DNA from 2 places in the Geovibrio ferrireducens genome. Region 1 is predicted to be linked to the other one. Evidence: predicted binding sites of a transcription regulator. Region 1 holds the regulator's gene; the other holds the start of a gene.

Region 1 (11,995 bases):
GCCGAAAACGGCCTGTTCAAATTCTATTTCATGGCGGAGTTTGATGTCCCCCCCTCTGGTGGGGCGGCTTTTCTTCCGTGAGCGTCCTGCGGAGCCGAAAAAGTCGCCGAATACATCGCCGAAGAACTCCTCGAAAATGGTTTCCGCTCCTGCGCCGCTGAACCCGCCGGAACCTCCGGAGAATCCGTTGTTGTCGAAAACACGGCCGTACTGGTCAAACTGCGCTCTCTTCTGCGGATCGCTCAGTACTTCGTATGCTTCTGAGAGTTCTCTGAATTTTTCTTCGGCTTCCTTGTTGCCGGGATTGCGGTCGGGATGGTAATCCATCGCCAGTTTGCGGTAGGCTTTTTTGATTTCTGCTTCCGAGGCGTTCTTATTTACGCCAAGGATCTCATAATAATCTCTGCTCAATGACTTATCCCCGTAAAAAGGCTGTTATTTAGGAAGGAAGTTAAAGGGAGCCTTTTACGGCTCCCTTCTTATAAGTTATGTTATTTCTTATCGTCTTTTACTTCTTCGAAGTCCGCATCGACTACGTTTTCATCTTTTGCGGATGCTGAGGGCTCTTCTGCGTGCTGGTGTGCGCCTGCGTCACCCTGTGCATTCTGCTGCTGGGCAGCGTTGTAGATAACTTCCGCGAGCTTGTGAGAAGCTTCGGTGAGTTTTTCCACAGCGGCTTTTATGGCCTCAACATCTTCACCGCCCTGAACTGCTTTAAGCTCTTCCTTGGCGGATTCTATGTTGTTTTTGGTTGCTTCGTCAAGCTTATCCCCGTGGTCGGCGAGGGATTTTTCTGTGCTGTAGATAAGAGTGTCAGCCTGATTGCGGATTTCCACGAGCTCTTTTTTCTTCTTATCAGCATCAGCGTTGAGTTCAGCATCCTTAACCATGCGGTCAACTTCTTCATCGGAAAGACCGCTGCTGGGTGTTATCCTGATGGACTGTTCCTTGCCTGTTCCCTGATCCTTAGCGGCAACGTTCAGTATACCGTTTGCGTCAAGGTCGAATGTAACCTCGATCTGAGGGAGCCCTCTGGGAGCGGAAGGAAGACCCACAAGGTCGAAACGCCCGATGGATTTGTTGTCCGCAGCCATTTCACGCTCACCCTGGAAGACGCTGATGGTAACTGAGGTCTGGTTATCCGCCGCCGTTGTGAACACCTGACTTTTCCTTGTGGGGATTGTGGTGTTTCTGGGGATGATTTTTGTCATCACGCCGCCGAGGGTTTCAATGCCGAGTGAAAGGGGTGTTACGTCAAGAAGAAGAACATCCTTCACATCGCCTTTGAGAACCGCACCCTGAATAGCCGCACCGACAGCAACCACCTCATCGGGGTTGATGCCTTTGTGGGGCTCTTTGCCGAAGAAGGCTTTAACCTTCTGCTGAACAAGGGGCATTCTCGTCATACCGCCGACAAGGATAACCTCGTCAATGTCAGATGCTTTGAGACCGGCATCCGCAAGGGCTTTGCGGCAGGGCTCAAGGGAGTTATCAACCAGATCCATAACGAGGGATTCCAGCTTGCTTCTGTTCATTTTCACCACAAGGTGCTTGGGGCCTGTCTGGTCTGCGGTGATGAACGGAAGGTTGATCTCCGTTTCTGTTGAGCTTGAAAGCTCATGCTTGGCTTTTTCAGCGGCTTCTTTAAGCCTCTGGAGCGCCATTTTATCGTTTCTGAGGTCGATTCCGTTTTCTTTTTTGAACTGGTCGATGAGGAATTCCACTATGCGCATGTCAAAGTCGTCACCGCCGAGGAATGTATCACCGTTGGTTGATTTAACTTCGAAAACGCCGTCACCGAGTTCAAGGATAGACACATCGAAAGTACCGCCGCCGAGGTCATAGACCGCGATTTTTTCATCGTGTTTCTTATCCAGACCGTAAGCGAGAGCCGCCGCTGTGGGTTCGTTTATTATACGGAGAACGTTAAGCCCCGCAATTTTGCCCGCATCCTTTGTCGCCTGACGCTGAGCATCGTTAAAGTAGGCAGGAACAGTTACAACAGCATCCGTTACGGTTTCGCCGAGGTAGTCCTCTGCTGTTTTCTTAAGCTTCTGGAGTATCATAGCGGAGATTTCGGGCGGAGCGAATTTTTTATCCTTAACCTGAACCCACGCATCACCATTGTCAGAAGGGACAATGCTGTAAGGGAGAACTGTTTTCGCCTTTGCAACCTGAGGAGCGTCAACCTTGCGTCCGATAAGCCTTTTAATGCTGAAAACCGTGTTTTCGGGGTTTGTGATCGCCTGTCTTTTCGCAAGCAGACCCACAAGCCTGTCTGAATCTGTGAATGCAACAACAGAGGGAGTTGTGTTCATGCCCTCCGCATTTGCGATAACTTTCGGCTGACCGCCTTCCATTATGGCCACGACCGAGTTTGTCGTGCCGAGGTCTATACCGATTACTTTGCTCATATAAATGCCTCCTGATATATCTTTTACTTTTTTAATGCGTCCTTATCACCGGAATCCGGACATCCTGTCAGATTCCGGTTGGTGTGCAAAATGGTCTACTTCTTATTTACCTTTACCTTAACGGGGCGTATCACTCTGCCGTTGAGGGTGTAGCCATTCTGGAGAATCATGGTAACGCAGTTGTTTCCGTATTCATCCGTATTATCCAGCATGAGCGCCTCGTGGAATGCGGGATCAAACTCTGCTCCGGTTTCCAGCGCTATCTTTTCAAGCCCGTTTTTGCTCAGAGTCTCAAGCATCTGTTTCAAAGTGAGTTCCACACCCTGTTTCAGAGGGTTGTCCCCCTCAGCGTGCATAAGAGCCATTTCGAGGTTGTCCAGCACGGGGAGCAGGCTTTCCAGTATTTTCGTGCCCGCGAATTTTATTCTGTCCTCCGCCTCTTTCGCCATGCGCTTGCGGAAGTTATCGGCATCCGCAATTGCTCTGAGGGCATCCCCTTTCGCTTCCTCTGCCTGTTTTCTGAGAGTTTCGTTCTCTTCCTTCAGAAGCTCAAGCTCGCTCTTCTCCGCCGCAGGTTCCTCCGCAGCACAGTTTTCCGCCGCCTGTTCATCCAAAGTTTTTTTCTCGTCCGAATTCATCTATATCCTCATTGTCGTTTATTACTTATTCAGAGAGCCTGTTGAGCATTTTGGTTATTATCTCGGATGTGCAGTCCACAATGGAGACAACCTTCGGATAGCTCATTCTTTTCGGGCCGATTATGCCGAGGCTGCCCACCACTTTGCCGCCTCTGGAATAGGTTTTGGAGACAAGTCCGAGTTCGTTTATCTCCTCCTTGCCTATTTCTGAGCCCACGAAGATCTGCACTCCGCTCTCAGTCATGCACTTGTCCAGTATTTCGCTGATGAAGTGCTTTTCCTCAAACATTCTGTATATCTCTTTTATTTTCTGGACATCCCTGAACTCCGGCATGTCCAGAACGTTTGAAGTCCCTTCCAGATATATCTCATGCCCGAAGTTCTCAACGGAAAAAACCCTCTCGCCGAGGGTGTACGCCCTTTCAAAAAGCTTGTCGAGGTGCTCCTTTCTGTCCTGCATCTCGCTGAGAATGTGTGTCTTTATCTCGCCCAGCGATTTATCGCCGAAGTGCTGGTTCAGGTAGTTGCTCACCCTTGTGAGGTCGTTTTTCTCCACCGGCTTTTCCATTTCCAGCATGAGGTTATGCACAATGCCGGATTTGGTGACAATCACCGCCAGAACCGTGTATGCGTTAAACTGTAAAAATTCTATGTGTTTCAGATGCATTGTGTTCAGCTTGGGCGCAACAACGAAGCCCACCGCGTTGGTCAGTGTGCCCATTTTGCGGCTGAAATGCTGTAAGAAGCTGTTAACGCTGGTGGTTTGGCAGCCTTCCTGAAGTGAGGAGATTATGTCATTGTCCGGTGAGCCGAAAACCACCAGCTTGTCTATGTAATAGCGATAACCGTTGTCGGAGGGGATTCGCCCGGCGGAAGTATGCGGCTGGGTGAGATACCCCTTCTCTTCAAGGTCGCTCATTATGTTGCGTATGGATGCGGCACTCAGCTGCAGCGGCCCGCTTTTGGAAATATAGCGGGAACCGACGGGCTCGCTGGTCTTTATGTATTCCTCAACGATAATTCTGAGTACCGACTCTTCCCTTTCGTTCAGCATTTCAAGCTTTACCTGTTTTATCAATATCCTGTCAGTATTGTTAGCACTCAACCTTAAAGAGTGCTAAATAAAGAATAAGAGTTGAGCTCCGCACTGTCAAGTGGTTTTTTAAGCTATACGCATAAAGGATTTAAGCTGTGATGAAAATGGCGTTTTGTGATTATGCAGGAAAGGAATATCAGCCTGATGCGGTTATGACTCCGGCAGATGAAATGAATGGGACTGCCGCGTCGCTTACGCTCCTCGCAGTGACGCTGAAAGCACAAATGCCCCCAGGGACGGCAAATTTTGGATTGTCAAGACAGACGGGAGCACCGAACAGATGGCAAACATAGTAACACGCTTGTTCATATCTGTAACTTCCCCCTCTGGTCCCCCTTTGCCAAAGGGGGAAGTTATTGCAGTTAATAGCAAAACACCCTCCTTTTACAAAGGAGGGCTGGGAAGGATTTATGCAAATATATGCTTTTTTGTTTTTAAAAGAACTTTATCAACAAACAAAAACGCTCCCAAGGATGGGAGCGCACCGTGTGTAGCGAAGGCTTGCTTCGCAAGCCGCGAGCGTGTGCGCAAATCCGACAGGATGTACGGATTTGCGCGGTAAAGTGCGAGACTCTCCCCGAAAGCAGCCGGTTATAAGCTGCTTTCGGGTACGATCTCTTAAATCCCCTGAGGTTTCAGTTCAAGCAGTGAACCGAAGGCCGGAGTTTCCGGCTGTTCTATAATGGAATAGCAGTTCGTAGATTCAAGTAATGTTCTTGCGAAAATGTTGTTGAGCATGTGGCCTGATTTGTAAGCCCTTACGTGGCCGTAGAACCTGTAGCCTATCAGGGAGATGTCTCCCAGAAGGTCGAGGATTTTGTGGCGCACGAACTCATCTGTGTATCTGAGTCCTTCAGGGTTCAGAACACCGCTGCCGTCCACAACAACCGCGTTTTCGAGGCTGCCGCCTTTTGCAAGCCCCATGGCATGGAGAGCGTCAACATCTTTTTTGAAGCCGAAGGTTCTGGCTTTTGAAACATCTTCAATGAAGCCGCCGTCGGAGAAGTTGAAGTATGCCTTCTGCTCCTGCACGAAGTTATCATCAAATGAGATGCCGAAAGTCACCTTGAAGAAGCGCGAGGGGATAAGCTCTATCCATTTATCGCCTTTTTCGATGATGATTTTCTTCTTAAACTTAAGGTATTTCCTTTTTATGTTAAGTTCCTTGACACCCGCTTCCCTTATCATGCCGACAAAGGGGTATGCGCTTCCGTCAAGTATGGGCACTTCTGTTCCGTAAACATCAACAAGGGCATTGTCCACACCGAGACCGTAAAGAGCGCCCATAAGGTGCTCAATGGTGGAGATGCTCCCCTTGCCGCAGTTTATGCTTGTGGCAAGCTGTGTGGAGGTCACAGTATAAGGACTGGCTTTGGTATATGAGGAGCCCTGAATATCAGCACGGCGGAACATAACGCCCGTCTCGGAATATGAAGGGTTTACAACAACCTGAATGGTCTCCCCTGAGTGAAGCCCTATGCCTTCAAATGTAATTCTGTTATTGAGTGTAGTCTGAAACATTTGTGTGTCCTCCAGTGACACAGGAAATAGAGCAATAACTGTGCCAAAGGCTGGATCCCTTGATTTAGCGGGCTTTCTGATCAAATCATGTACACAATGTACAACAGATCAGAAAAAATGTATGATTTTTTATACATACCCCTGAACAACATCCCTGAACTTCATGTATTCTCCCACGAACTCAAGGCTCACTGTTCCGGTGGAACCGTTTCTGTGTTTCGCGATGATTATTTCAGTTATGCCGGTCTTCTTCTCTTTATTGTAGAAGTCGTCCCTGTAAAGGAAGATAATAATATCCGCATCCTGCTCTATCGCACCTGATTCACGAAGGTCGGAGATAAGCGGGCGTTTGTCTATCCTGCTTTCCACACCCCTGTTAAGCTGAGAAAGGGCGATTATGGGAATGTCCATCTCCTTTGCCAGCGCCTTGAGCGATCTGGAAATATCCGCGATCTGCTGTTCCCTGCTTTCCGTCTTGTGGGAGCCCATAAGCTGAAGGTAATCCACAATAACAAGATCAAGCCCATTTTCCCTTTTCAGCCTGCGGCACTTCGCGCGGAGCTCCATTGCGGTTATAGCCGGAGTGTCATCCAGAAAAAGCCCCAGATCGCTGAGCTCCCCCGCTGCGGCGGTGAGCCTTGTCCATTCATCATATGAAAACTTACCGGAACGGAGCTTGTTTGAGTTTACACCCGCCTCACCTGAGAGAAGACGCTGAACAAGCTGCTGAGACGACATCTCAAGGGAGAAGAAGGCTACGTTGAACTTCTCCTTCCCTTCCCTGACGGATTTTGAACTGTTGAGGGCAACGTTAAGCGTGAAGGCTGTTTTACCCATACCCGGACGGCCTGCGATAATTATAAGGTCAGAGCGCTGAAAGCCGTTGGTCATCTGATCCAGATCTATGAAGCCTGTGGGGATTCCGGTTGTATCTTCCTTGCGGTGATAGAGTTTCTCCAGCACCTCAAACGTGCGGTGCATATGCTCGCCGATGGGTAGAACATCCGCCTTGAGCTTCTGTTCGGCAAGGGAGAAAATCTTCTTTTCCGCGGCCTCCACAACCTCGGCAACATCATCCGTGCGGGTGTAGCAGTCCTCAGTCATCTCCACCGCAACACTAATGAGCTGGCGCAGGGTGGATTTGTCCTTAACTATATTTGCGTAATACTCGGCATTGGCGGAGTTGGGGATTATCTCCACAAGAGAGGAGATGTATTCCACCCCGCCCGCTCTCGGAAGTTCGTTCCGGTCGTTTGCGTAATTCGCCAGAGATATTATATCCACAGGCTTTCCGCCCTCGTGGAGCTTATAGACAACGGAATATATATACTGATGGATCGGGGAATAAAAATCCCCCGCTGTAAGCATGTGCAGAACCTTATCCGCCGCCTTGTCATCTATGAGGAGCGAGGCAATAACCGCCTGCTCCGCATCAAGACTGTGCGGCGGGACACGCTTTATATCATTCGCCATGAACCTCGACCCTGATCTCGGATTTGATGTCCATATATATGTTTACCTTAACGGTATGTACGCCTGTTTCTTTTATGGGGTCTTGGAGGTCTATATCACGCTTGTCAACCTCAAGCCCTTCCGCCTTGAGAGCCTCGGCTATATCACTTGAAGTGATCGCGCCGTAGAGCTTGCCTGTCTCACCGCATTTTTTGCTCATTTTTATGCCGACTTTTTTCAGTTTTTCAGCCAGAGCCTTGGCATCGTCTTTTCTTTTCTGTTCCTTAGCGGCATCGTTCGCCTTCTGCTGGGCAAGTTTGGTCAGGTTCGCCTCGGTTGCTTCAACAGCAAGATTCTGTTTAAAGAGGAAGTTTTTGGCGTAGCCGTCCTTTGCTTCCTTTATGTCGCCTTTCTTTGCGACGCCTTTGACGTCTTTAAGAAATATCACTTTCATCCATAAACCTCTCTAAATATTTTTCCGCTTCGTATATATCAAAGCCCCGTCTCATCATAAATCCGAGACACTTAGAACGGACAGATATTCTATCCTCATCCCCTGTTTTTGCAAGATACTTTTTCAGCGCGTTTTCCATCAGGCCTGCGGTGTCTATTTCCCGCTTGTCCGCAACGGAGAGAACATAGCCCCGGTTAACGTCCACACCCTTTTCACGGAGCTTTCTTATAACGGCATAGACCCCGAAGCCGGAGAGAAGTTTTGACACGACAAAATTTTCAGCGTAGCGCAGGTCATCGATATAGCCCAGCTCTTTCAGCCGTTCTATGGTTTGCTCAGCCTCTTCCCGGCTGAACTTTGCAATAAGCTTCTCCCGCATGCTGTACTCCGAGTAGTCACGCATGGAAAGAATTCTGAAAGCATAATCAAGGGGTGATCTATTCCTCTTCTTCTTTATTGAGCATTCCTCCGAGTTTCCACTCGTTTTCCTCGTTGTCGCTGGAGGACGATATACCGCGCATTTTGAGCGCGAAGTCATCCGGTTTTTTCGCCCATTTCATAGCCTCCTCAAAGGTGACGCGGCCTGAGCGGACATGGTCAATGAGAGACTGGTCAAAGCTCTGCGAGCCGTAGACCGAGCGCCCCTGCTCTATGAAATCTGTTATCTGGCGGGTTTTCATTTTATCCACAATGCATTCCCTGATTGTGGCATTGGAAACCATAACCTCAATTGCAGCCACCCTTCCGTGACCGTCTGATGTGGGGACAAGCCTCTGGGAGATAACGGCTTTTATTATGCCTGCAAGCTGAATCCTTATCTGTTCCTGCTGGTGGGGCGGGAAAACGGAGATTATCCTGTTTATGGTTTCGGGTGCGTCCAGAGTGTGAAGAGTGGACATCACAAGGTGTCCGGTCTCTGCAGCGTGCATTGCGGTCTCTATGGTTTCAAGGTCGCGCATCTCGCCCACAAGTATGACATCCGGGTCCTGCCTCAGAGCGCGCTTGAGAGCCTCGGAGAATGAGTTGGTATCAGCACCGACTTCCCTTTGGGCGATGATGGAGTTTTTGTCCACATGCATGAACTCTATGGGGTCTTCAACGGTGATTACATTCACGTATTTGTGAGTGTTTACATAGTCTATCATGGCCGCCAGAGTGGTTGATTTCCCGCTGCCGGTTATACCTGTAACGAGAACAAGGCCTCTGTTCTCCAGTGCGATTGTTTTTATGACTTCAGGGAGGTTAAGCTTTTCAATGTCGGGAATATCAATGGGGATCGCCCTGAAAACCATGCTGATTACGCCGCGCTGGAGGAATGCGTTCACCCTGAACCGCCCCACCTTGGGGACTGCATAGGCGAAATCCGCCTCCTTCCCTTCTTTGAAGCGCTGCTTCGCACTCTGAGGCATTACATCAGTGGCTATTTTGAGGGTGTCCTCAGCGTTCAGCTTAGGCAAACCCTGAATGGATTCCAGCAAACCGTGCAGCCTTACCGTCGGCGGTCTGCCTACCTTGAGATGGAGGTCTGATGCTCCCATTGCGACTGTTCTCTGGAGAATAGCATTAATGTCCACGATTCTGACCTCCGATTTGATAACGAAAAAAACAACCTCCTGTGTTTTTTTCGTACACGCTCGCGCCGCATACATGCGGCTTCGCTGCGCACGGCGCAGTTCCTTCCATGGAACTGTTGTATATCGTCACTGCGAACCCCTAAGAGTCATTCTGAGCGGAAACGAAGAATCTCTCAGCATCCAACCATGAGATCCTTCACTCTGTTCAGGATGACTGCGTCAGTGTCATCGACAACTCCCTCATTGGAACTGTTGTATTATCGTCACTGCAAACCCCGAACCGTCATTCTGAGCGGAAGCGAAGAATCTCTCAGTATCCAAACCAGAGATCCTTCACTCTGTTCAGGATGACTGCGTCAGCCAAACTCCCTCCTTTTTCAAAGGAGGGGCGAGGAGGATTTTCAAAAATCCCTATGCAGAAAACTTATCTAAATTCTACCCTTCTTCTTTTTCGGCGGCAACGGCGATTCCGTAGTGCGTCCTGACTTTGGAGTCAATCTCCTTAGCCACCTCAGGGTTAGCGGTCAGAAACGCCCTTGCGTTCTCCTTGCCCTGACCCAGCTTGGTATCTCCGTAGCTGAACCATGCGCCCGCCTTGTTGATTATATCAAGCTTGGCGCCGAGGTCTATAAGCACGCCGATTTTGGAAACGCCTTCTCCGTAGAGTATGTCAAACTCCGCCACTTTGAATGGGGGAGCGACTTTGTTTTTAACAATCTTCGCCGTACCCTGGTTGCCTACCTGCTCATCCTTCTCCTTAAGTGCGGAGCTTTTCTTAATTTCCATACGGACAGAGGCGTAAAATTTAAGTGCGTTACCGCCCGTTGTTGTTTCCGGGTTGCCGTAAACAACGCCTATTTTGGAGCGTGTCTGGTTTATGAAAATGAGTGATGTCTTTGATTTGTTAACGATACCGGCAAGTTTTCTCAGCGCCTGACTCATAAGCCTTGCCTGGAGACCCATGTGTGAATCGCCCATTTCGCCCTCTATCTCCGCTCTGGGAGTGAGCGCCGCGACGGAGTCCACAACTATTATGTCAATAGCGCCGGAGCGCACAAGGGTTTCACATATTTCAAGGGCTGCCTCGCCGCTGTCCGGCTGGCTGACAATGAGGTTGTCCGTATCAACGCCGATCGCCTTCGCATAAACAGGGTCAAGGGCATGCTCCGCATCTATGAATGCGGCTATTCCGCCCGCTCTCTGAGCTTCGGCTATTGTGTGGAGAGCGATTGTTGTTTTACCGGATGATTCGCTGCCGTATATCTCAACTATACGGCCTCTGGGTATTCCCCCGACTCCGAGGGCTATATCTATGGACAGAACGCCCGTGGAGATAACAGGAAGCTTTTCAACTGCACGGTCACCGAGACGCATAACCGCCCCTTTGCCGAAATCTTTCTCTATTTTACCCATGGCAAGGTCTAGGGCTTTCCTTTTCTCTGCATCCATATTTTACAGGCTCCTTAATTTATATTTTTACAAGTTCATAACTTAATTTACGGCGCACAATCCGAATCTGCACATCCTGTCAGATTCAGATTAACGCTCGCGCCCTGCAAAGCATGGCTCCGCTGCGCACGGCGCAACTCCATCCATGGAGTTGTTTGTATGCCTTTTTACAGGCTCCTTAATTTATATTTTTAACAAGTTCATAACCTTATTTCAGCAAATCTATCAGCCATGCAAAGGCGGTCTTAACGCTGCGCTCCCTGATCGCCGGTCTGTCGCCGGAGAAGCCGTAGCCCTTCACCTCTGTTTTTCCGTTCACACTCACAGCTATGAACACAGTGCCCACAGGCTTTTCATCCGTTCCGCCGTCAGGCCCTGCTATGCCTGTAACAGCGGCTGCGCAGTCCGTTCCGAGCAGCTTTTTTGCACCCTCAGCCATGGCAAGGGCGCATTCCGCGCTCACAGCGCCGTGCGCCTCTATGACATCCGCCGGAACACCGAGGAGATTTATCTTAACATCATTGGAATATGACACTACTGAGCCCTTGAAAACAGCAGAGCTTCCGGAAACAGAGGTAATCTCAGCACCCAGCATGCCCCCTGTGCAGCTTTCAGCGAAGCCCGCAGTGAGCCCCTTCTCCTTAAGCATGCGCACCAGACGCGCCGGGAAGGTTTCGTCCCCGTAGCCGATAAAGTTATTCTCAAACGGTTTTCTCACCGCTTCTGCAAAGTTCTGCACAGCTTCCTCATCAAAGCCGCGCACCTTTACCAGTATGTCCCCTTTGCCGACATTGATTATGCAGTCTATCCCGTCCGGTATACCCAGTTCGCGGATAACATCATCAACCTCGGACTCCGGCTTGCCCGCTATGCGCAGATCGCGGATATGGCGCTCCCTGAGAGGGAAAAGCTCATGCAGCCACGGCAGAACCTGCTCATCGAACATGGGCTTCATCTCATAGGGAATGCCCGGCATGGAGATTATTCTTGCGCCTCCGCATTGAACGGAGAACCCGAAGGCTGTCCCCATGCGGTTAAAGAAGGTTCTGCACCCTTCGGGGAGCTTCGCCTGATGAAAGTGGTTTTCCTTGAGGTTTATGCCGAACTTGGCGAGACGTTTTTTTATGTGCTCAAGCTGCTCTTCGTTCAGAATGTAGTTTTTTCCGGCAACACGGCTGACCACCTCAGCCGTAAGGTCATCAAATGTGGGACCAAGACCGCCGGTGGTGATGATCAGATCATACTTTTCCGCTGCTTCCAGAAAGAGTTCCGCCATTCTGTCCATATTGTCGGGCAGAAGGCGGACATCCTCCACATTTATTCCGTGCTTAACAAGACGGGAGCCTATCCACGCCGAATTGGTGTCGGTAATGCTCCCTTCAAGCAGTTCGCTTCCG
Region 2 (11,995 bases), 230 kb from region 1:
TGAACAGTATTTTCGATGTAAACGATCTTCTTCCCTCCATTATTTCCATCGCAAGGGAATACCTCGGAGTGAAGCGGTCATCCCTCATGCTCATCAACGGGCACAGACTCAGCATATCCGCCCATTCGGGCTTTGAAATAGACCCCGGCAACATTGAGATAGCCCTCGGTGAAGGCATAGCGGGCAGAGTCGCCGAGACAGGTGTGGAGACCGTGGTAAACCTTTCTGAGGAATCCCGCGAGGAGATGGGCTACAGAGCTTCCTCCTTCATGTCTGTTCCGGTGAGGACAAACAATAAGGTCATAGGCGTGCTCAACCTCACAGACAAAGAGCATGACTACTTCACCGAAGACGATGTACGCATAGCCCGCTACATCGCCTCCCAGTGCGCGCTGGGCATTGAGCGGTTCAACCTGATGAAGGATATGCGCAAGAGCGAGAACCTCCGCGTTATAGGCATGCTGAACAGCTCCATAGCACATGACATAAAAAACCTGCTGAATATAGTGCAGAGCTATCTTGAACTGATAGACATAACCGAGCTGGACGGCGAAGTGGCGGACTATATAGAGTCGATCCACTCGGAAGTTAAGAGGATACACGGCCTCACGCTGGATCTGCTGGATTTCTCAAGGCAGAAGGTGTCCATAAACCTCGTCCGGTTCCGCGTGTCTGACCTGTTTAAAGATCTGGCAAAACAGTTCCGGGTTCTCACCAGAGATACGAAAGTTACAGTGGAGTTCATCAACGAAGCAGATCCCGAACTCTGGCTGGACAGGGAAAAAATATTCAGAATGCTGTTTAACCTCATAGGCAATGCTGTGGATGTTCTGGCAGAGAAGGGAACGGTGCGCGTCAGTGCCGCCGTTACCGACTGCTTCTGCGAATTTAATATATATGACAACGGAAAAGGCATTCCGCAGGATATGATAAACAAAATTTTCGACCCCTTTTTCACTTCGGGGAAGATAAAGGGAACGGGACTGGGTCTTGCCATCGTTAAGATGATTGTCGAGGCTCACTCCGGCTTTATATGTGTTGATTCTAAACCGGGTGAATACACGGTTTTCAAAGTTAGGGTGCCGTTGCGATATGAACCAACTTAAAAACCACACACAAAAAAATGAGACAGAGTTCAAATATCTTCTGTCACAGAAGTATGATCTGACCCCGGCTGACTATATCCTCAAAAAAGAGGACGGGGTTCTCATCGCCAAAATCACTACCATGGAATCAGCCGATTCCATCATTGACATCAGTGTTACCGCAGACGGACTGCGCGCCTATATCTCCCTTTACCCCGCAGTGAATGACGGTGAAACCTATACCCTTGAGCGCGTGATGAGCCTGATTGCTGAAAACGGCATAAGCGTTAACCTCAAAACAGAGATAATCAAACAGGCCTTTGAGATCTATTCCGAAGGCGGAATAATAGAAAACATGATGTTTGCGGAAGGGATCAAACCCATAAACGGTTCCGATGCTCAGGTCATGCTGAACTTTGACCCTGTAAACAGCCAGCCCCGCCTCCTGTCTAACGGAAGGGTGGACTACAAAAATATAGATAATATACGCCTCACCCGAAAAGGCGACCTTCTCCTTACCAAACGCCCGTTCACAAACGGAGTCAAAGGACTTACCGTGCGCAACGAAGAGATCCCGGCGGAAAAAGGAAATGATATTAAGCTTGTTCTGGATGACGGCATTACCACTGATGCACATGAAAAAGAATACTACGCCACAGTGGACGGCTGCGTCACCTTCCATAACAATAAGCTCGGAGTAAGCCCCATATACAGTGTGCCCGGCAATGTGGACTACTCCACAGGCAACATCGTTTTCAACGGTGTTGTGCATATAAGGGGGGATGTGCTCAGCGGCTTTTCCGTAAAGGCGGAGAAGGACATCATGGTGGAAGGCATAGTGCAGGATGCCACCATGGTCGCCGGAGGCAGCATAGTAATCAAGACAGGCATCAAGGGCGAAGTAAATAACAATGTGATTGCCGCAGGTGATGTAACAGTGGGTTACGCGGAAAAAGGGAATATCGCCGCCAGAGGCAATGTGGAAATACTGAAATACGTCTACAACACCAATATAAAAGCCGGCGGATACGTTCAGGCTACAGGCGCTCCGGGGATCATAGCAGGCGGAAAGATCACCGCATTCTCCGAAATCAACATTAATCAGTCCGGCACAAAGGGGAATACAAATTTCCTGATGTGCGTCGGAACCAAGTATTACTTTGAAGATGAACTGAAAATTCTCCAGGATAACAAAGATAAATACATTCAGAATCTGGAAAAGGTTGACGAATTCCTCAGTAAGCTTGATACTTCCAACAAGGAAATTTTAAAAAATCCGAAGGTGAAGCAGCTTCTCGTCCTGCGCAAGCAGGTCATGGACAATATGACGAAAACTGAGGAACAGATCCAGAAACTTATAAAATCAGCCCATCACCGCAAACCGAAAATTAAGATAAGCGGAACCATGTTCGAAGGGCTGGATGTTCAGATTTTCAGAGAAAAAATAACCATGAGAGAAAAAAAGGAGAAGGTTGTCTTCATCTACGATGAAAAATATGAAAGGATAATCTGGGTATCGCTGGATGACAAGACACAGTACGAATGACAACATAATCATCAAAGGCGCAAGGCAGCACAACCTAAAAAACATCGATCTTGAAATTCCTAAAAACAAACTTGTGGTAATAACCGGAGTCAGCGGCTCCGGCAAGTCCACCCTTGCCTTTGACACACTCTACGCCGAAGGGCAGAGGAGATATGTGGAATCTCTCTCCGCATATGCGAGGCAGTTCCTTGAACTCATGGAAAAGCCCGATGTGGATTCAATCGACTTCCTCTCCCCCGCCATAAGTATAGAGCAGAAATCGATCAGCAAAAACCCCCGCTCCACGGTGGGGACAATAACCGAGATTTATGACTACATGCGCCTCCTTTATGCCCGTGTGGGGGATGTACATTGCCCGTCCTGCGGCAAAAAGGTGGAGAGCTACTCTGTTCAGCAGATAGTGGACTTCATAACCTCACACCCTGACGATGCCAGAGTGGAGATATACTCCCCCATAGTCAGAGGTAAAAAAGGCGAATATAAAAAGGTATTCGAAAAACTCCTCAAGGACGGCTTCGTCCGAGTACTGGTTGACGGTGAGCAGAGAAGGCTTGAGGAAGAGATAGACCTTGATAAAAAAATAAAGCACTCAATAAGCGTCTCCATAGACAGGCTTAAGCTGAAAGAAGGCCTCCAGCGCAGACTGGCTGATTCGGTGGAGACCGCCCTGAAGCTCTCCGAAGGGCTGGCGGAGATAGATGTCAACGGCGAAACACGCCTTTTTTCAGAGAAATTCGCCTGTCCCGAATGCAATATAAGCATAGAGGAGATAGAGCCCCGCAGCTTCTCATTCAACAACCCTTTCGGCGCATGTCCGGAATGCGAAGGTCTGGGTGAGAAATCGGTCTTTGATATGGACGCTATTGTCCCTGACCCTTCATTAAGCATTAGGGACGGCGCGCTCAAGCCATGGGAGCAGTTTGACAACTTTCACCATTACAACACACTGGTAGCCATATCCCAGCAGTTCGGCATTGACATGAACAAACCCTTCTCAAAGCTTACAGAGGCGGAAAAGGAGATAATGCTCAACGGAAGCGAAACTCCCCTTAAGCTGGAAACATTTCGAGGCGAAAAGAAGGTTCAGTACGAGAAAAAGTTTGACGGTGTTGTGGGTTGGCTCCGTGAAAAGCTCTACTCCGACAACATGACCGACAGGGAAACGGCGCGCAGATTCATGGCCTCCATGGACTGCCCTGTATGCAAAGGGGCAAGGCTCAAGCCAACCAGCCTTGCAGTAACCGTGGGCGGCAGAAATATATACGACACATCAGAGCTTAACATCACGGAAGCTCTGGACTTTTTCAATGGGATCCACCTTGAGGGCTTTAAAAAAGAGGTGGCAGACAAAATCAACACAGAGATAAAGCGCCGCCTCAGCTTCCTTAAGGATGTTGGGCTCGAATACATAACCCTCTCAAGGAAATCATCCACACTCTCCGGCGGAGAGGCGCAGAGAATAAGACTCGCCACCCAGATAGGCTCAGGGCTGACAGGTGTTCTCTATGTTCTGGATGAGCCTTCCATAGGGCTTCACCAGCGTGACAACGATATGCTTATCGCCACGCTGAAAAACCTCCGCGACATAGGCAACTCTGTCCTCGTGGTTGAGCATGACGAGGACACCATAGCCGCCTGTGACCATGTAATAGACATGGGCCCCGGCGCAGGGCGCAAGGGCGGCCACATTGTTTTCAGCGGCAGACCGGAGGAGATACGCCACTGCGAGGCATCCCTCACCGGGGCTTACCTCAGCGGAGTCAAAGAGATAGAGGTTCCCAAACGAAAAAAGGCCGATAAAAAGCGTATCCTCGCACTGAAAGGAGCCAAGGAGCACAACCTCAAGGATGTGGATATTGAAATACCCCTTGGGCTGATGGTCTGCGTAACAGGGGTGAGCGGCTCCGGCAAGTCAACACTCATAATGGACACACTTTACCCCGCGCTGATGAAACGCCTCCACGGAACAGGGATGCGCGGCGGGGTATTCACCGAAATCACAGGGACGGAGCACATAGACAAAGTGATCGACATAGATCAGAGTCCGATCGGGCGCACGCCCCGCTCTAACCCATCCACCTATACGGGAATTTTCACCGATATGCGCGATCTCTTCGCCCAGACGCCGGACGCGAAAAAACGCGGCTACAAGGCGGGAAGGTTCAGCTTCAACGTCCGCTACGGACGCTGCGAAACCTGTCAGGGTGAGGGGTACATCAAAATTGAGATGCACTTCCTCCCGGATATGTACGTTAAATGTGATGCCTGCGGCGGGAAGAGATACAACCGTGACACGCTGGACATCCGCTATAAAGATAAAAATATCTCAGATGTGCTTGATATGACAGTGAATCAGGCATTTGAGTTTTTCGAAAATGTGCCGAAATTAAAGAATAAGCTTGAGGTTCTTGTCAATGTAGGTCTGGGCTATATTAAGCTCGGCCAGCCTGCAACAACCCTTTCCGGCGGAGAAGCCCAGAGGGTGAAACTCGCAAAGGAGCTGATGAAGCGCCCCACGGGAAAAACAGTTTATATTTTTGATGAACCTACAACAGGGCTGCATTTCGATGATATAAACAAGCTTGTGAAAATTTTCAGGGCTTTGACCGAAAGCGGAAATACTGTTATCATCATTGAGCATAACCTTGATGTTATCAAATGTGCCGACCATATTATCGACCTCGGACCCGAAGGCGGCGACGGGGGAGGAACAATAATTTTCAAGGGTACTCCCGAAAAGTGCGCCGAATGCACCGAATCCTACACGGGAAGATACCTGAAAAGGAAACTGTAGCGTGAAGAAGAAAAACCTTTTACTGATTTTAATTCTGCTTGCATCCTTCGCATCCGCGTTTGCGGAGGGGCTGATTGACAAGTACAACTCGGCCAAGAATGACCTCGCCTACATAGAAAAGTCTTCCAAAGTCACACGAAAATCCTATGAGAATGTGGCTGACAGGTTTTTCCAGATATATTCCGTTCAGCCCTCAGGGGCGCTGGCGGATGATGCCCTGCACTACACAGCGCAGACATACTACAGAAGCTACAAACGCTTTAACAGCAGGGATGATCTCCTGAAAACAATCAGAAACCTCAACCTGCTGGCGGTTAACTACAACACAAGGCTGGCATCCCTTGCGTATATCCAGCTTGCCGACATCTACATAGCAAGCAAGGATTACCCCTCGGCTAGATTCACTCTGAACAAGATGCTCATTAAGTTCCCTAAATCGGAAGACACTCCGGCAGCAAAGAACAAACTGGAGCAGATAAACGAACTCATAGCCGCGGCGGAAAGAAAGGACCGCACAGTTGTACCGCCTGCCGCACCCCCTGTTCTGGCTTCGCTTCCTGAGGAAAATCTTCCTCCCGCAGTGCCCGAACTCAAGTCAAACCCGGCCTCAGCAGCTGGCACAGTTTCACAGCCCGCAGTTAAAAGCACAGACAGCTTTTACACAGATCAGGCTGCATCAGACCAGAAAGCAGGTGAAAATTACTACGGCGTTAAGGCGGGCGGAACCAGCGACAAGGTGGTGAAAAGCATACGCCACTTCGCCGCAAGCGACTACACCAGAGTGGTCATAGACCTGAACAAACCCACGGAGTTCATGAAGCACTGGCTCAGGGAAAACCCTGAGTTCAACAAGCCGCCGAGGCTCTTCATAGACCTCCAGACCGACTCAATAGATGCCTCCATCCCTAAGGAGATAGACATAAAAGACGGCCTGCTCCGCTCTGTGCGCTGGGCTCCGAACCGTCCCGGCGTTACACGCATTGTTCTGGACAGCGACAATGTTAAGGACTTCACTGTCTTCGCCATGAGCAACCCGGACAGAATAGTCATAGACGTAAGCAATCAGGGTATAGACAACAAACAGCCGGAAACACTGAGAACAGCGGAGAGAAACATAACCAATGACCGTGATCTCTCAAAGACGACTCTGGCAAGTGTTTTCGGTCTTAAGGTGCGCCGCATAGTGATCGATGCCGGTCACGGCGGAAAAGACCCCGGAGCCTCATATTACGGGCTTAAGGAAAAGGATATAGTCCTCGACATCGCCCTTGAGCTTGAAAGACTGTTCAAGCAGAACACAGATCTTGAGGTGCACCTCACCAGAAGGACGGATGTGTTCATCCCGCTTGAAGAAAGAACAGCCATAGCGAACAGGCTTAAGGCGGATATTTTTGTATCTGTGCATGTCAATGCCAGCAGAAACAAAAACAGCAGCGGGCTTGAAACCTTTGTGCTTAACGTAACCAAAGATCAGTCGGCTCTGGAAGTCGCTGCGGCGGAAAACATGGCCACGGAAAAATCCATGAGCGACCTTCAGGGAATCCTGAAAGATATAATGCTGAACTCCAAGCTTGAGGAATCGCTCCTGCTCGCTGCCAAGGCACAGGAATCACTCACTCAGTCGGTTTACGGAACGGCAAACCACAAAAACAACAGAGGGGTCAAACAGGCTCCGTTCTATGTTCTTGTCGGTGCGAAGATGCCCTCCATACTGGTTGAGGCGGGCTTCATCTCAAACAGGGAGGAAGCTGAGATGCTGAAAAGCAGTGCCCACAGAAAGAAGATAGCCTACGGTATTTTTCAGGGCTTACAGAACTATATAGAACTTCATAAGTAATCACAGGCAGCACAGCCGCAGGTATTTTTGCGGCTGTGCCCGCCTTTATCCCACCCTTTCCATATTCATAACCCTATTCATTTTTTCATGTATTTTTCTCTTGATTTTTTCGCCCGCGATCTATAAAAATAACACTGTTGGCACTCAACACCCCAGAGTGCTAATAACCTGATTAGGGCAATTAAAACAAAAAATATAAGGAGGAAGAAGATGGCACAGATTAAGCCGCTTCAGGACAGAGTTCTCGTTAAACGCTTTAAAAGCGAAGAGAAAACTGCCTCAGGAATCATCATTCCCGACAGTGCAAAGGAAAAACCCATGGAAGGCGAAGTTATCGCTACAGGCCCCGGCAAATACCTTGACAACGGAAACAAGGTTGAGCTCACGGTTAAAGCGGGCGACAAAGTACTGTTCAGCAAATATGCAGGAACAGAAGTTAAATTCGGCGATGAAGAATACCTTATCATGCGTGAGGATGACATCCTCGGCATCCTTAACTAATTACGGAGGGAATTAATACCATGGCTAAGAAAATAGTTTTCGGTGAAGAGGCCAGACGCGCCATCGGACGCGGCGTGGACAAACTCGCAGACGCGGTTAAAGTTACACTCGGACCCAAAGGAAGAAACGTTGTAATAGAAAAAAAATTCGGCTCACCCCTTGTTACTAAAGACGGTGTTTCCGTTGCTAAGGAAATCGAGCTTGAAGACGCTCTTGAAAACCTTGGCGCGCAGATGGTTAAGGAAGTTGCTTCCAAAACATCTGACATAGCGGGCGACGGTACAACCACAGCCACTGTTCTTGCTCAGGCAATCTACAGAGAAGGCATGAAAAACGTTGTGGCAGGCGCTAACCCTATGGAGCTCAAAAGAGGGCTTGATAAAGCGGTTACGGCTGTTATAGCTGAACTTAAAAAAATCTCCAAACCCATTGCAGATAAAAAAGAGATCGAGCAGGTCGGCACTATTTCCGCCAACAACGACAAAGAAATCGGCGGAATCATAGCTGAGGCTATGGAAAAAGTCGGCAAAGACGGCGTTATCACAATCGAAGAAAACAAATCAACAGACACAGTTCTTGATGTTGTTGAAGGTATGCAGTTCGACAGAGGCTACCTGTCACCCTATTTCGTGACAAACCCCGAAAACATGGAAGCTTCTCTTGATAACCCCTACATACTTATATACGAGAAAAAAATCTCCAACATGAAAGAGATTCTTCCCGTTCTTGAGCAGCTTGCAAAACAGAACGCTCCTTTCCTCATCATCGCTGAAGATGTTGAAGGCGAAGCCCTCGCCACACTCGTGGTGAACAAACTCCGCGGCACTCTTAACTGCTGCGCTGTTAAGGCTCCCGGCTTCGGCGACAGAAGAAAGGAAATGCTGAAAGACATCGCCGTTCTTACAGGCGGTCAGGTTATCAGCGAAGACCTCGGCATCAAAATTGACACTGTTACACTGGCTGACCTCGGCCGCGCCAAAAAAATCGTTGTGGACAAAGAGAACACAACCATAGTTGAAGGCGCAGGCAAAACAGAAGAGATTCAGGCACGCGTAAACCAGATCAAAAAACAGTCTGAGGACACCACAAGCGACTACGACAGGGAAAAACTTCAGGAAAGACTTGCCAAACTTGTTGGCGGCGTAGCCGTTATCAAAGTCGGCGCTGCTACTGAAACAGAAATGAAAGAGAAAAAAGCCAGAGTGGAAGATGCTCTCAACGCTACAAAAGCAGCAGTTGAGGAAGGCATAGTCCCCGGAGGCGGCGTTGCTCTTATCAAAGCCCTTAAAGCTGTTGAATCAATGGCTCTTGACGGCGACGAGCAGATCGGCGTTGAACTCGTGAGAAAAGCTCTTGAGTTCCCGCTCAGACAAATCGTTGCGAACGCAGGTTTCGAGCCCTCAATCATCGTTAACGAAATTAAAAATAACCCCAGCAACAACTACGGCTTCAACGCATACTCAGAGCAGTACACTGATATGGTTGCTGACGGCGTTATCGACCCCACAAAGGTTACAAGAAGCGCACTCCAGAACGCCGCATCTGTTGCCAGCCTTATGCTTACTACTGAGGCTCTCATCACTGAGATCCCTGAGAAGAAAGATGCAGGCGCAGGCATGCCCGATATGGGCGGCATGGGAGGAATGGGCGGCATGATGTAATCATCACGCAACCTGTTCAGCAAATTTAAATAAGTCTCACAAAGCCCGCAGGCCTCACCGGTTTGCGGGCTTTTTTTATTTGATATTTTTTTCGGCAAGTTGTGTATATTTATGGGTATAATGGAGCAGCAGTTTAGGCTGGAAACATTCTGAGATTATGGAATAGATGAAACAAAGATGAATTGGGGCAAAAATGGACTGTGCAAATTTTGCATATACCACGCAGTACGTCTTGTATAATTAATTGAAGCACCTTTGGGAATCGGGCTTACTGCTTAATTAACCCTTTGAACTTTTAAATTGCTGATCGTATAAATTAACGTTAAGCTTATGATTAGACATAATTGAATAATGTTGTTGTGTCATAAAATAAGGATAGATATGGAATTCAAATTCGAAATTACTAACTTGTTGAAAAAAGCTCAAACAAAGACTAAAAAACATATTGATGGCGTAACAATCAATTTGCCTTTTATTTCATTCACACTAAAACCAACGGATATAGAAAAATCAGTAGCAAGAGAGCTATTGATACGCCTTTCAGACAAAAGAGTCTTAAGCTCAACAGAATGCTGTGATAATTGCATTGATAATTCTTTAACTTCATTGCAGGAAATTCGTAAGGTCTTAATTGATTCACAGGTTAAATTATCTGATTACTATGACGGTGGTTTATATCTATTAATAGAGCTTATAGCAGAGGGAGTTCGTCAATTTATCACTTATGAAGAATATTTAAGAACAAAAATGGAAGAGGATGTTATTCATAGAGAAAATTATAGATCTCCGCATATTCGAGAGCAATACTTTAGTATTCTAGAACAGCTTCGAACTCACATTCGTAGTTGCCTGACACAGATTGCCATGATTGCTGATATGGAAACACCTAAAACAGAAAGCTATTTAAAAGCAGACAATAAGTGGCTACTTTCAATATATAAAAAACCAGAAAATTTCAAAACTAATAAAGGCATGATAAAGTAAACTTAACAACACAAAGCCCCTGCCCTTAAAAGGCGGGGCTTTTTTTATTTCGCTTATTCCGCTATCATCATCCTTATGAAAAAGCTTGAAGAATCGTTCTTTGACCGTACGCCGTGCGAAGTAGCCCGTGATCTTCTGGGGAAGGTGATATTCCGCCTCTATGAGGGCATATGGCTCAGGGCGCAGATTATCGAGACCGAAAGTTACTACCTGCATGAAAAGGGAAGCCACGCCTCCCTCGGCTACACCGAAAAGCGCAAGGCGCTGTTCATGCCCGCCGGAACAATATATATGTACTATGCCCGCGGCGGGGACTCGCTGAACATGAGCTGTCACGGGGAAGGAAATGCAGTGCTGATAAAATCCGGCTATCCTTACGGGGATGATGCGGAGATGATACGCATGATGAAAAAGCTCAACCCCTTCAAAAGCGACGGGCGGGAGCGGGAAACCGGAAAACTGTGCAGCGGGCAGACCCTTATATGCAGCTCACTGGCATTGAAGGTTCCGCAGTATGACGCAAAAACATTTGACGAAAGCTTCTTCATGGCGGATACGGGCTACAGGCCGGAAAAGATAGCCCAAGCCCCGCGCCTCGGCATTCCGGAAGGGCGTGATGAGCACCTGCCCTATAGATATATAGATGTAAAATATATGAATTTCTGCACAAAACCGCTAAAAAATCCATAAAATCTGGTATAATGTCTTCAAAAAGAATCTGCGGTGGAAGTATGAAAAAAATTCTGGTCGCGGTTCTCCTTACGCTGTTTGCTGCATATGCCGCATACGCAGAGGAAAGCCACTCCGACTCGCTTTCAGGTCTCACTACGGTCAGGGCAGTTATTGATTTGAATCAGGGCAAGGCAAACCTTCTGGATCTCCGCCTTGTCGCCATAAGAAAAACCATTGAAAACTTAAAGAGCGAAGGTGTGAAACCCTTATTCATAGTAATCATCAGGGGTGACGCATCCGCCTTTATGACAGAGTCGGACAAATATATCAGCAGCATGGACACAGGCCTCAAGAAAATAATGCACAAGCGGATAAACGAACTCAGGGATATGGGAGTGCGCTTTCAGCAGTGCGGCCTTTCGCTGGCGTACATGAAGATAGACTCAGCAAATATCATAAGCGGCGTGGAGATAGTGAAAAACGGCTATATCAGCCTTGCGGCGTACCAGAACAAAGGCTACGCCCTGCTGCCGATGGACTGACGCTTAATACAAAAAGCCTCCCCGAAGGGAGGCTCAATTTGTTGATAAAGTCCTTTTAAAAGGGAAAAAGTTGCATAAATCCTTCCCCAGCCCTCCTTTAAGAAAGGAGGGTGTTTTGCTTTTAACAGCAATAGCTTCCCCCTTTGCAAAGGGGGACAGGAGGGGGATTTTATATGAACAGAGCCGGCTAATGTCTTTGTCATCAGTCTGCCCCCTCCCCGGAGGGAGGCTCTAAATTTATTAAGCTGTTGCAGCGGCAGGAGGAGTGAAAACCCTCGTGGCAAGCTCGGCATCCAGAAGGAATATGCCGTTGCCGTTGCCCTGAACAAGTTTAAGCTTATCTATAATCTGGTTAACGGATGACTCCTCCTCA

Evidence for each region. The regulator HrcA, encoded in region 1, represses chaperone genes, less so after heat shock. The targets are predictions, from matches to a motif close to TNTTAGCACTCNNNNNNNNNGAGTGCTAANA.
Region 2: groES (co-chaperone GroES) is a predicted target of HrcA. The motif match lies at 7,398-7,428, and genes of this name have one in related genera.

Annotation. Positions count from the first base shown of each region.
Region 1 covers NZ_JAJAPB010000001.1:274,627-286,621, forward strand. Annotated here, with positions in the region: gene dnaJ (molecular chaperone DnaJ) at 1-411, opposite strand, end outside; gene dnaK (molecular chaperone DnaK) at 492-2,414, opposite strand; gene grpE (nucleotide exchange factor GrpE) at 2,510-3,052, opposite strand; gene hrcA (heat-inducible transcriptional repressor HrcA) at 3,078-4,130, opposite strand; gene lpxC (UDP-3-O-acyl-N-acetylglucosamine deacetylase) at 4,767-5,669, opposite strand; gene dnaB (replicative DNA helicase) at 5,799-7,142, opposite strand; gene rplI (50S ribosomal protein L9) at 7,132-7,575, opposite strand; gene OSQ85_RS01290 (regulatory protein RecX) at 7,556-8,113, opposite strand; gene OSQ85_RS01295 (type IV pilus twitching motility protein PilT) at 8,013-9,149, opposite strand; gene recA (recombinase RecA) at 9,585-10,598, opposite strand; gene OSQ85_RS01305 (CinA family nicotinamide mononucleotide deamidase-related protein) at 10,807-11,995, opposite strand, start outside.
Region 2 covers NZ_JAJAPB010000001.1:41,419-53,413, forward strand. Annotated here, with positions in the region: gene OSQ85_RS00215 (GAF domain-containing sensor histidine kinase) at 1-1,106, shown strand, start outside; gene OSQ85_RS00220 (DUF342 domain-containing protein) at 1,093-2,631, shown strand; gene uvrA (excinuclease ABC subunit UvrA) at 2,609-5,425, shown strand; gene OSQ85_RS00230 (N-acetylmuramoyl-L-alanine amidase) at 5,427-7,262, shown strand; gene groES (co-chaperone GroES) at 7,473-7,763, shown strand; gene groL (chaperonin GroEL) at 7,784-9,424, shown strand; gene OSQ85_RS00245 (hypothetical protein) at 9,806-10,408, shown strand; gene OSQ85_RS00250 (DNA-3-methyladenine glycosylase) at 10,484-11,098, shown strand; gene OSQ85_RS00255 (DsrE family protein) at 11,140-11,622, shown strand; gene OSQ85_RS00260 (ferritin) at 11,863-11,995, opposite strand, start outside.